DNA from 3 places in the Agrobacterium sp. 22-209-1 genome. Region 3 is predicted to be linked to each of the others. Evidence: predicted binding sites of a transcription regulator. Region 3 holds the regulator's gene; each other region holds the start of a gene.

Region 1 (4,154 bases), on a different contig from region 3:
GATGGCGAACAGTCACCGAGCGAACCCTGTCGCCGTCCACGTCAGCCGCGACGGGACGCCAGGGTTTGAGGACCATCAGGCGACCTGCGCCGATATAGGGCATCAGCATGCTTTCCATGACCGCCAGGCTGACACGCGGCTCGGCGCAGATGCGGCTAACCCATCCTCCGCCCGGATTAAGATCGCTCCACGCCCGCGCACCTTCCGTCAGTGGATAGTGGTCGCGATAAAATTGCCGCACACCGTTGCGCAGCGCCCGGTAAGACCGGGTGATGCCGAACTGTTCGACCCAAGTATGCTCGTCCGAAGGGACGGCCTGACTAGTCAATTGGCCGCCGATCCAGTCATATTCCTCGGTCATGATCACGCGTTTTCCGGCCTTTGCAGCCGCCAGTGCCGCCGCCACGCCGCCAAGGCCGCCACCGACCACGAGAATATCTGCTTGCATATCTTTCACGTCGTCACATCCGTTTTGTTGACTGAGGACTTGTTTGCCGGGCCGGTCGGGGCCGGCCCCAGCGTCTCTCCCTTGACCGGTTCACATTTGAGAAGGATCTGCCCTCCGGCGCTGCCGGTCTCAATGCGGTTGACCAGCATGGCGGTCGCCTGCCGCCCCATTTCCTCGCGGGGAATTTCATAGGAGGTGAAGCGCACCGGGCTGCGGGCGGCCCTGATATGGCTGCCGAGTACGATCATTGAAAAAGCGTCCGGCACCACGAGCCCCCTCGCCCGCGCCAGCGCCTCGACACGCACGGCATCGGCCAATTCTATGAAGAAGGCCACTGTGGCGCCGCTCTCAAGGATCGCATCGAGGATTTTCTCAGCCGGGCGGTTGACAGCCTTGATATGCAGGGCGAGCGCAGTCACGCCTCCCAGCGCCGCGTTGAAACCCCGCCAGCGATCCGCAATCGATTCTGCCGGACCATGCGGGCCGATATAGGCAAGCTTGGTGTGCCCCAGCGCGATGGCGTCTTCGACGAGCTGACGCGTGCCCGCGGCGTAGTCGCCGCCGACATAGGGAACCGGTCCACCGGCATCTTCACGCCGGCCGATCGCGACGAAGGGATAGTCTTCCGAAACCAGCCGGGCGAGTTCCTTGCGATCGAATTCGCGCCCCAGAACCAGACAGCCGTCCGCAATCCGAAGCCTGTTGCCTTCCGAAAATATCTTGCGGTTATCGCCGACACCGGCGCTCGTCAGCAGCAGAAGATCGTAAGCCTGCTGCTGCGCCTCTTCTTCGATACCGAGCAGGAAGGGCGTGAAGAAGTCAGCCTGCGCGCTTGGGAATGCCGGCTCATAGGTGAACACGCCAAGGATGCGGTTCAGCCCCTTGGCCATGCGCCGCGCAATCGGATCGGCGACATAACCTGTCTGGCGAATGACGGCCTGCACCCTTTCCCGGGTCTCCTCCGGGATGCGGGCGATCGCTGCCGGCGCACCGTTCAAAACAAGCGACACCGTTGCCTGACTGACGCCGGCGAGCTTGGCGATATCGTTTTGGGTGAGACGTCTGTGAGTAGTCAACCGATGCCCTCCCCGACATTCGATATTTGCTAATACGTATTAGCTGCTAATGCGCATTAGCACTATTTTGGGACGCCGAGTCAAGCGATAATCTGTATCTGACAGCCCCCTCACACCACGCAACGGCGCGTTCAGCATTTGTTCTGGATTGCTGTTTGAGTCTTTGCTAATCATTGCAACAACGAGCAGACATTGGCCGGAGCTTCGCGACGACTGCCATCTCTGAACAGGGTTCTCATCCGTGGGGACAGGCAGGTTATCTAAAGGATTGCTGGCATGGCGGTTGCCTATCTGGAAAAACTCAACGAACAGCAACGCAGGGCGGTCGAGCATGGCGTTGGGCTCGCTGACGGGCATACGGCCGGGCCTTTGCTGATCATCGCTGGCGCGGGTTCGGGCAAGACAAACACGCTCGCCCACCGGGTCGCCCATCTGATCGTGAACGGCGCCGATCCCCGCCGCATCCTGTTGATGACGTTTTCGAGACGTGCCGCCACGGAAATGTCGCGGCGGGTCGAGCGTATCTGCAAACACGTTATCGGGGCGAATTCTGCAATCATGACCGATGCGCTCGCCTGGTCCGGCACGTTTCACGGCATTGGCGCGCGCCTGTTGCGCATCTATGCCGAACAGATCGGGCTCAACATCGATTTCACCATCCACGACCGCGAAGATAGCGCCGACCTGATGAACCTTTCTCGGCACGAACTGGGTTTTTCCAAAACGGAAAGCCGTTTTCCGACAAAGGGTACGTGTCTCGCGATCTATTCGCGTGTGGTGAATTCCCAGACCCCGCTCAAGGAGATATTGCGCCAGCATTATCCCTGGGTCGCCAACTGGGAGAGCGAACTCAAGGAGCTGTTTGCAGCCTATGTGGAGGCAAAGCAGGTCCAGAACGTGCTCGATTACGACGATCTCCTGCTTTACTGGGCGCAGATGGTGAGCGATCCCATTCTGGCTGATGATATCGGCAACCGCTTCGACCATGTGATGGTCGACGAATATCAGGATACCAACCGCCTGCAGGCCTCGGTGCTGATGGCGCTCAAACCCGGCGGCCGCGGGTTGACCGTGGTGGGTGACGATGCGCAGTCGATCTATTCCTTCCGGGCGGCGACGGTGCGAAACATCCTCGATTTTCCGGCTTCCTTCAGCCCGGCGGCCGACATCATCACGCTTGACCGCAACTATCGCTCGACGCAGCCGATCCTTGCGGCCGCCAACGGCGTCATCGATCTGGCGCGCGAGCGGTTCACCAAGAACCTCTGGACCGAGCGGCAGTCGCCGGAGCGTCCGAAACTCGTGACAGTGAAGGACGAAACCGAACAGGCGAATTTCATCATCGACCAGATTCTCGCCAACCGCGAAACCGGCATGACGCTGAAACAGCAGGCCGTGCTGTTCCGCACCTCCAGCCATAGCGGGCCGCTTGAAGTGGAACTGACCCGTCGCAACATCCCCTTCGTCAAATTCGGCGGACTTAAATTTCTCGACAGCGCCCATGTGAAGGACATGCTGGCCGTCCTGCGCTTTGCGCAGAACCCGCGCGACCGTGTCGCCGGTTTCCGGCTGCTGCAGATGCTGCCCGGCATCGGGCCGAAGAAGGCCGGCAATATTCTCGATACGATTGCGACAGACCCCGAGCCGCTGCTTGCCCTTGCCGAAATTCCGCCGCCGCCGAAGACCGGCGATGACTGGGTGGCCTTCACGCAAATGCTGGTGGGCCTGCGACAGGCCCCGAATGACTGGCCGGGCCAGATCGGGCAGGCGCGGCTATGGTACGAACCGCATCTGGAGCGCATCCACGAAGATGCAGACACCCGCAAGGCCGATCTGCTGCAACTCGAACAGATCGCCGGCGGCTACCCGTCACGCGAACGTTTTCTGACTGAACTGACGCTCGATCCGCCGGACGCCACCAGCGATCAGGCCGGGGTGCCGCTGCTTGACGAAGACTATCTCAGCCTCTCGACCATCCATTCGGCCAAAGGCCAGGAGTGGCGCTCCGTCTTCATCCTGAATGTGGTTGACGGCTGCATCCCCTCCGATCTCGGGGTCGGCACCACGCAGGAACTGGAGGAAGAACGCCGGCTGCTTTATGTCGCCATGACGCGCGCCAAGGACAGCCTCGCGCTGATCACGCCGCAACGCTTCTTCACCGGCGGCCAGAGCCAGCAGGGAGACAGGCATGTTTACGCTGCAAGAACCCGCTTCATCCCGGCGACCTTGCTGCAATTTTTCGAGACGGCAACCTGGCCACTGGTGTCGGCTGCCGCTTCCGAGCGCAGCGCGCAGCAGATCCGCATTGATGTGGGCGCGCGGATGCGGGCGATGTGGAAATAAGGATGCCGGTAATCACAACTTTCAAACCGCGCGACCGAACGAAACCGAAGGCCTGATCAATACTCGATCTCTCCCTCGTTTCGGCCCGCCGGACAATATCGGCAGGCTCAGCTTCAGGGCGTCTCCCCGCCATCGATCATCAAAGTATGAAAACTGGCATTGGCACACGCCTTTCGCCTGCTGTTCGGCCGAAATTCGATCTCTCTTGTGTGGGCGGTCAATAAAGCGTTATTGACTGTCCCTGCCGATAAAGTCATATCACCTCAGAGTAGGCAGACCAGACAGGA
Region 2 (4,154 bases), on a different contig from region 3:
ACCGGCTTTGCGCATGCGGGCAAGCGTGTCCGGTGTCACCACCGCACCTGCCGCATCCTCCACGCCGTCTATGCCGTCGCTGTCGCCGGCAATGGCCCAGATGCCATCCGCACCCTTCAGCGTCAGCGCAAGGCTCAGCAAGAACTCCGTGTTGCGACCGCCCTTGCCTGCCGGTCCCTTGCCGCCAACGCCCCTGTTCAGCGTGACCGTGGTTTCGCCGCCGGAGAGCAGGACGGCCGGGCCTTTGACCGGAAGGCCCTTGCGGCTGGCGGAAAGCGCGATGCCGGCCATGACTGCGCCGACATCTTTTGACTCACCCTCCAGTGAATCTCCGAGGACGAGCGGCGTAAGCCCAAGTTTCACTGCCTCATCCGCTGCCGCCTGCAGGGCGAGCGAGGGGGCGGCGATGAGCCGGATATCTTCCGCGATTTCGCCCGCCTTCGGGGTTTCCTCGCCTTTTTCCAGCACCTTGCGCACGTTTTCGGGAAGATCGAGCGCATAACGGGAGACGATTTCCCGCACGGTTTGAATGTCACTCGGATCGGCAACCGTTGGCCCGGAGGCGATCTCTGAGGGGTCGTCACCCGGAACGTCGGAAATCAGCAGTGAAACGACCTTGGCGGGTTTGGCGGCCAGCGCCAGCCGTCCGCCCTTGATGCGGGAGAGGTGTTTGCGCACCGCATTCATTTCGGAAATCGTCGCGCCGCTGGCAAGCAAGGCACGGTTGACAGTCATCTTGTCCGCAAGCGTCATGCCTTCGGCTGGCGCGACCATCAGTGCCGAACCGCCGCCGGAAATCAGTGCGATCACCATATCGTCGGCGGTGAGCCCTTCGACTGCGGCGAGAATGCGTTTTGCCGCTTCCGCGCTCTTCTCGTCGGGCACGGGATGGGAAGCCTCGATGATTTCGATACGCGCCGTCGGCACGGCATGTCCGTAACGCGTCACCACCACACCTGAGAGCTCCACATGTGGCCATGCCGCTTCAAGCGCTGAGGCCATGGCGGCGGAAGCCTTACCGGCGCCCACGACCACGCAACGCCCTTTGGGCGGGGAGGGGAGGTGGTGTTGCAGCACCTTTGCCGGATCGGCGCTGGCGACTGCGGCCATGAAAATGCGGTTGAGAGCGTCTCTTGCGGAGGTGTCGTTCCATGCGGTCATCAGGTCATGCTCCAAGCCAGAGGAAGCCGAGCGCAAACAATGCCGGCAATGCCTGAATGAACAGGATCTTCATATTGGCAGTGATCGCGCCGAAAATACCGGCGATCAGAACGCAAGTCAGGAAGAAAACCTTGAAGCTGAGCCCGTCATCGCCCTGTGTGAGCCCATAGATCAGCCCGGCTGCGAGAAAGCCGTTATAAAGCCCCTGATTGGCGGCAAGCACTTTTGTCTGCCGGGCGAAATCCGCCGAGAGACCAAAGGCTTTTCGGCCGGCCGGCTTTTCCCACAGCAGCATTTCCAGAATGACGATGTAGATATGAATCGCCGCAACCACGGCAATCAAGATGCTGGCGATCATCGGTGGTTCCTCCAAACCATGATGTCCGTTGCCTGCCGCTGTCGGGGGGAAACAGGCGGCGAGCGGACAATTCCGTTTTAACGATGGGGCAGAGCGCCGCAAGGCCGGAATCCTCTCTTCCCGTGCAAACTGTTGAAGAGCGCCAACCTGTTGCTTGACTCTTTACCGAAATAGGAACAAAACAAGAACAATTAAGATGAATAACCGGAATTGAAACCTGTCATGCCATGCAAAAGCGCGCGGATCAGTTGCTCCTTGTCGAAGAGCTGCGTGAAAGGCTGGAAAGGATCGGTAACGGCGCTCCGCGCCTGCACGAGACTTTGCCTTTCGGCGTGGATGCCCTCGACCATCACCTGCCGGGAGGCGGGCTAAAGCTCGGCTGCCTGCATGAGGTGAGCGGCGGCGGCAATGGCGCTGTCGATGGCGCGGCGGCTGCCCTTTTTGCGGCCGGTGTGGCGGCAAGGCTTTCCGGCAAGGTTTTATGGTGTGTCACCCGACGGGACCTGTTCATGCCGGGGCTGACGCAGGCGGGCCTATCGCAGAACCGGCTCATCATCGTTGAATGCCGCGATGAGAAAGGCGTGCTCGATTGTTTCGAGGAGGGCCTACGCTGCAATGGTTTCGGCGCGGTGATGGGCGAACTGGCGAAATTGCCGATGAACGCCTCGCGGCGGCTGCAGCTGACGGCGGAAACCTCTGGCGTTACCGGCATCGCCATCCGCCGTTTCAGGCGTCCGGCCGATGCGGCGCTGTTCGGCGAGCCGACCGCGTCCGTTACACGCTGGCGGATTTCCGTGCGGCCCTCTTCGCCTTTGCCGGTGCCGGGGGTGGGCAGGCCGCGCTGGTTTCTTGAACTCTTGCGATGTCGCGGCGGCGAAAGCGCCGAATTTGAAGTGGAAGCCTGTGATGCAAAGGGTCGTCTCGCTCTACCTGCCGACATGGCCGACGGATCGCTTCCGGCGTCTTTCGGGGCAGAACGCGCCGCCGGCTGAAAAGCCGCTGGTCATGATTGGCCGCCAGGGCAGCCGCCGGCTGGTGCTGGCGCTCGACAAGGCGGCAAAGGCGGCGGGCATCCGCCCCGGCACGCCGGTCAGCAAGGCGCAGGCGCTGGTGCCGGGTCTTCTTATGGAAGATCTGGACTCGGCTGGTGATGCCCGCGCCCTTGAGCAACTGGCCTTTCATTTTTTACGCATCTACGCCCCCATTGTCGCTGCCGACCCGCCGGACGGGCTGGTGCTGGACACAGCGGGTGCTGACCATCTGCACGGCAATGAGACGCTGATGCTGAGCGGCATGGTCAACCGCCTGCATGCCGCAGGCTTTGCCGCCCGCGCCGCCATTGCCGATAGCTGGGGGGCGGCTCATGCGCTGGCACGTTTCAGCCGTGAGGAAATCAGCATCATACCGCCGGGTAGCCAGAGAGCGGCGATCAGCGGCCTGCCGCTTTCTGCGCTGAGGCTGGAGGAGCGTATCGTTTCCGGGCTGAAAGTGCTCGGCTTCCGCAGCATCGGTGAGCTTGCCGAAGCCCCGCGCGCGCCGCTGACCCTGCGTTTCGGCCCCGAGCTTGTCCGTCGTCTCTCGCAGGCTTTCGGAGAGATCGGCGAACCCATCGAACCGGTGCGGGTGGCCGAGCTGGTGGAGGTGCGGCGCGCCTTTCCTGAACCCATCGCAGCAGCGGAGACGATTGCCCGTTATACGCAGAAGCTCGTTGTCGACCTTTGCGCCGCGCTGGAAAAGCGCGGTCTTGGTGCTCGCCGGGTCGATCTGGTGCTGCACAGGGTCGATAGTGGTCTGCAGGCCATAAGGGCGGGCACATCAAGACCGGTGCGCGATGTCAAACAGCTGGTTCGGCTTCTGACCGACCGTATTGACACCATCGATCCCGGCTTCGGCATCGAGATGATGGCGCTGACCGCCACCCATGCCGAACCGCTTCTCGCCGCACAGGCTCGATCCTCGCTTCTGGAGGAGGGGCGTGCGGACATCGCCGATACGGTCGATGTCATCCTCAATCGTGGCCACAGGGTCTATCGTTACGCGGCGGTGGCGAGCGATGTGCCGGAACGCTCCCTTACCCCCGTTGCGGCGCTTGCGCCAGAAGATAGGCTCGGCTGGCCTGGCCACTGGCCGCGTCCGGTCAGGCTTTTTGCAAGGCCGGAACCCATCGAAACGCTGGCGCTGCTGCCGGACCATCCGCCGCGTTATTTCCTCTGGAAAGGCGTGCGCCACAATGTGCGACGCGCCGACGGGCCGGAGCGCGTGTTTGGCGAGTGGTGGAAACGCGACCGGGAAAAGGCCGCCGTACGCGATTATTTCACGGTGGAAAATGAAAGCGGCGAGCGCTTCTGGATTTTCCGCTCCGGCGACGGCGAACATGCCGAGACCGGTTCGCAAGGATGGTTCATCCACGGGGTCTTCGCATGAGTACGCCGCGTTATGCCGAGCTGCAGGTGACCACGCATTTTTCCTTCCTGCGCGGGGCCAGCTCCTGCGAGGAGCTTTTCGAACAGGCCAAAAATCTTGGCATCGAGGCGCTCGGTATCGTGGATCGCAACAGCCTTGCGGGCATTCCCCGCGCTTACGAAGCCGCCAATAATCATGGCGTCCGCCTCGTCATCGGCTGCCGGCTCGATCT
Region 3 (4,154 bases):
AGCTCGCCACACTGCTGAAAAAACTGCGGGCCGAGGGCGTGAGCGTGCTGCTCGTCGAGCATGACATGGGTTTCGTCATGGGGCTGGTCGATCACATCGTCGTCCTCGATTTCGGCACCCTGATCGCCGAAGGCAAGCCGGCTGAAATCAGGCAACATCCAGCCGTGATCGCGGCTTATCTTGGGGGTGCAGCGTGAGCGGACATCTACTCGACATCAAAGACATCCACGTTGCCTATGGCCGGGCGGAGGTGGTGCATGGCATCTCGCTTTCCATGACATCCGGCAGCATCGTCACGGTCATCGGAGCAAACGGGGCGGGCAAGACCACGCTGCTCAACGCCATCATGGGCGTCGTGCCTTCGCGCGGGACCATTCTTTACGACGGCGCGCCAGTGCCCGATACCATCGAGGCCCGGGTTGCCGCTGGCCTTTGCCTCGTGCCGGAAAGGCGCGAATTGTTCGGGTCGATGACCGTCGAGGATAATATCGAGCTCGGCGGATTCCTGCGCTCACGCCAGGAGCGCAACGAAACCCGTGAGGAAATACACGCACTCTTTCCACGCCTTCGCGAGCGCAGCAAGCAGCTTGCCGGAACGCTTTCCGGCGGCGAAAGGCAGATGCTGGCGCTCGCCCGGGCACTAATGAGCCGGCCGAGGCTTTTGCTGCTGGATGAGCCTAGTCTCGGGCTTGCGCCGTTGATCGTCGCCGAAATCCTGCGCATCGTTGCCGAACTGCGTCGTACCGGTGTCTCCATCCTGCTGGTCGAACAGAACGCCCGCGCCGCGCTTGAAATCGCCGACGAGGCCTACCTCGTCGAACTCGGCGAGGTCCGCCGCTCAGGCCCGGCCGCCGAACTCGCCGTCGATCCGGCACTGATGGCGAGCTATCTCGGACCGGGCGAACACGCCCTCTAAGAAAATCCTCGTAACGGATATGAGCGATTTGCCGTCTTAGACGGACGGATCGTCGTACCGGATGCCTGAAACACAGAGCTGCCTTCAATTGCCCACTTCAGACGGCAGTTCCTCCGATTATCAAAATAGTCACCAACCCTACCGGCTCTCGGCAGTTCAGGCTTTCGAATATCAAATCACCATCTGAGATGCACCCTTCACGAAATTTTAGGGGATTGCGGAACACATATGGAACATATAGTGTTCGTTCTGTATTTGTTTCGCGACTTCAACGACGATTCTCAAGGGTGTTTTCCTCATGCTCACGCGCAAACAGCAGGAATTGCTTCTCTTCATTCATGAAAGAATGAAAGAGTCCGGCGTGCCGCCCTCCTTCGATGAAATGAAGGACGCACTCGATCTTGCTTCCAAATCCGGCATTCACCGGCTGATTACCGCACTCGAAGAGCGCGGGTTTATTCGCCGGCTACCCAACAGGGCGCGAGCGCTGGAAGTGATAAAATTACCTGAGGCCTATACGCCGGGCGCAAGGCCGCAGCGTGGTTTCTCACCGAGCGTCATCGAAGGCAGCCTGGGCAAGCCGAAGGCGCCGGAGCCGGCCGCGACCCCCAAGGCGCCTGCCAATGATCTCGGCGGTGCCGTCACCGTGCCGGTCATGGGCCGCATCGCCGCCGGTGTGCCGATTTCCGCCATCCAGAACAACACCCATGATGTGGCCGTACCAGTGGATATGCTGGGTTCGGGCGAACATTACGCGCTTGAGGTCAAAGGCGATTCGATGATCGAGGCCGGCATTTTTGATGGCGATACCGTTATCATCCGCAACGGCAATACGGCCAATCCGGGTGATATCATCGTCGCGCTGGTGGATGATGAAGAAGCGACCCTGAAGCGTTTCCGCCGCAAGGGAGCCTCCATCGCGCTGGAAGCTGCGAACCCGGCCTATGAGACCCGCATTTTCGGGCCTGATCGGGTGAAGATACAGGGCAAGCTGGTTGGGTTGATCCGCAGATATCATTGATGCCGCCGCCGGTTTGGATAAGCCGAAACGGTTGAACGGCGGCATATCTGGCCTGCAAGATGAAGGGCGCGTCATTTCGTTGAATTGATGCGCCTTTTCTTTTTTAAATGGCAAACGCGCTCGTCGTTGCGAAAATGCGGTTGTGCACGACGGCCCATCCATCAATTGGCGTTATGGGAGCCATGGATTCTTTGCGATATTCCAAGACCATTCGCAGATATAGAAATGCGCATCCTATCTGGGGAAAAACGCCATGTACGATCTTTATATTGCCAACAAGAACTATTCCTCATGGTCGCTGCGGCCCTGGGTTTTGATGCGCACGCTCGGCATCGCCTTTAATGAAAAACTCGTTCCCTTTGGCGAAGGTGTTGCCTTCTCCAGCTTTTCGCCGACGGGCAAGGTGCCGTGCCTTGTTGATGAGGGCGTGACGGTTTGGGAATCGCTGTCGATTGCCGAATATCTGGCCGAGAGACATCAGGGTGTCTGGGCAAGTGACAAGCAGGCACGGGCCTGGTCACGCTCGGCGGCAAGTGAAATGCATGCGGGCTTCTCTTCGCTGCGCAATCTCTATCCAATGTCGGTCGGTATCCGCGTAAAACCGAAGGGCGGCGATGCCGGGCTTGCCGCCGACATAAAACGCATTGATGCGCTGTGGAGCGAAGGCCTCGCAAAATTCGGCGGACCGTTTCTCGCCGGTCAGAAATTCACGGCGGTCGACGCCTTCTTCTGCCCGGTGGCGTTCCGTTTCCAGACCTATGGCGCCGATCTTTCGCCAGCGGCGAAGGCCTATTGTGACAGGCTGCTCTCCCTGCCCGCCATGCGCGAATGGTATGAGGCCGGACTGAAGGAAATCTGGCGCGATCTGCCGCATGAAGAAGAGATCGGCAGCATTGGCGAATTGACCGCGGATTTGCGCGCCACGGCCTGACAAATCATGCTGGCAGCACTCACTGCGATGCCGTCAGCAACCGGGTGACGGCTTCAGGCACATCACGGTCAAAGCGCCCGCTTTTCCAGTCGTAGAAGCGATGTTCGCTCCACGGCCTGTTGGTGCTGGCGGTTGCAGCGCGCATCCGCCCCACCACCCCCGCCTGATCGCTGCCGGCGAAATTTATCTCTACCGAGTCGATGCGCCTTAATATGTCGCGATTGAGCAGTAGGGCACCCGAGCGGCATTGCGTAAACGAGGTTCTGCGGGAGACGATGACGATATCGGCGATGTCACAGGCTTTCCCGGCAAACCGACCGTCTTCCAGCACGATGATAAACTCGCCGCTTTTCGCGCGCGCCGCACACCAGATGCCTGTCCTGCAGGTGAAGACACCGGGCGCGGCATCTCTCAGCGTCGTTATCATCTCTCGGGCCACGACCTTCATGTCCTCCGGCGCAAGCTTGGATTTTGTGGTGAGAGCAACGGTTGTTGTCGGAGCCCCCGTCTTGAGAAAGACCGGTGGGAGCGGTTTTTCAGGCAACAGCAGCGCCCTCTGCCATTGCTCATAGATGAAGCCCTGCGGCCGCGTTTTTGTGGTGTAGACCCTGCCCTCGTCCAGAAGCGCCACCAGCTTGCCTTCCTCATGGACAAGCAGATCAGGCAGACCGCGTTGGGCGACGGCTCCAGAGAGGCCGAAGGCCAATATCAGAGTGGGCAAGCCGAGTAGCGCCAAACGGGTGCGCAGCAATGCCAGCAGCAGAAAACCCACAGAGGCAATGCCGATGAAAGCGCCATGCGGTCTCCCGGTCGCCGCGCTGCCGCCCCAGGACGCGACCTCGTCCGCAACCTCGATGACAAGCGCCATGCCGTAACCCATGACCTTCAGGAACGGCGCATCGAGCCCGAAGGGCATCAACAGCATGGCGATGAGGCCGAAGGGCATGACGATCAGCGACATCAGCGGCATGGCTGCCAGATTGGCGAAAAGTCCATAGGTGGTGACACGCTGGAAATGCTCGGCGGAATAGATCGCCGTCGAGAGCCCGCCGATCAGCGATGTGGTGACGACACCGCCGATGACGGCGCCTGCCGTTCCCGCCACCGTCATCCACGCCGGTTTGCGCCCGATGAACAGACGCTCCCGGTCGGTGCGCCATCGGCTCCAGGCGGCATAGGCCGCAACGAGCGCGATCGTTGCGGCGAAGGACATCTGGAAGCTCGGTCCCATGATTTCCGAAGGAGACAGCGCGAGGATAACGAGAGCGGACAGCGCAACATTTCTG

The links. The regulator LexA, encoded in region 3, represses DNA repair genes until DNA is damaged. The targets are predictions, from matches to a motif close to TGTTCNNNNTGTGTTCNG.
Region 1: the regulator LexA is predicted to act here: its motif matches at 1,653-1,670, upstream of ACQZ48_RS17385 (ATP-dependent helicase).
Region 2: the regulator LexA is predicted to act here: its motif matches at 1,692-1,709, upstream of ACQZ48_RS00740 (ImuA family protein).

The regions. Positions count from the first base shown of each region.
Region 1 is NZ_JBNWCH010000008.1:32,814-36,967, reverse strand. It holds gene ACQZ48_RS17395 (FAD-dependent oxidoreductase) at 1-448, opposite strand, end outside; gene ACQZ48_RS17390 (LacI family DNA-binding transcriptional regulator) at 454-1,524, opposite strand; gene ACQZ48_RS17385 (ATP-dependent helicase) at 1,801-3,867, shown strand.
Region 2 is NZ_JBNWCH010000001.1:159,066-163,219, reverse strand. It holds gene ACQZ48_RS00750 (glycerate kinase type-2 family protein) at 1-1,161, opposite strand, end outside; gene ACQZ48_RS00745 (DUF1304 domain-containing protein) at 1,166-1,519, opposite strand; gene ACQZ48_RS00740 (ImuA family protein) at 1,747-2,511, shown strand; gene ACQZ48_RS00735 (Y-family DNA polymerase) at 2,426-3,943, shown strand; gene ACQZ48_RS00730 (error-prone DNA polymerase) at 3,940-4,154, shown strand, end outside.
Region 3 is NZ_JBNWCH010000004.1:170,540-174,693, reverse strand. It holds gene ACQZ48_RS11990 (branched-chain amino acid ABC transporter ATP-binding protein/permease) at 1-197, shown strand, start outside; gene ACQZ48_RS11985 (ABC transporter ATP-binding protein) at 194-916, shown strand; gene lexA (transcriptional repressor LexA) at 1,215-1,937, shown strand; gene ACQZ48_RS11975 (glutathione S-transferase family protein) at 2,191-2,868, shown strand; gene ACQZ48_RS11970 (ComEC/Rec2 family competence protein) at 2,888-4,154, opposite strand, start outside.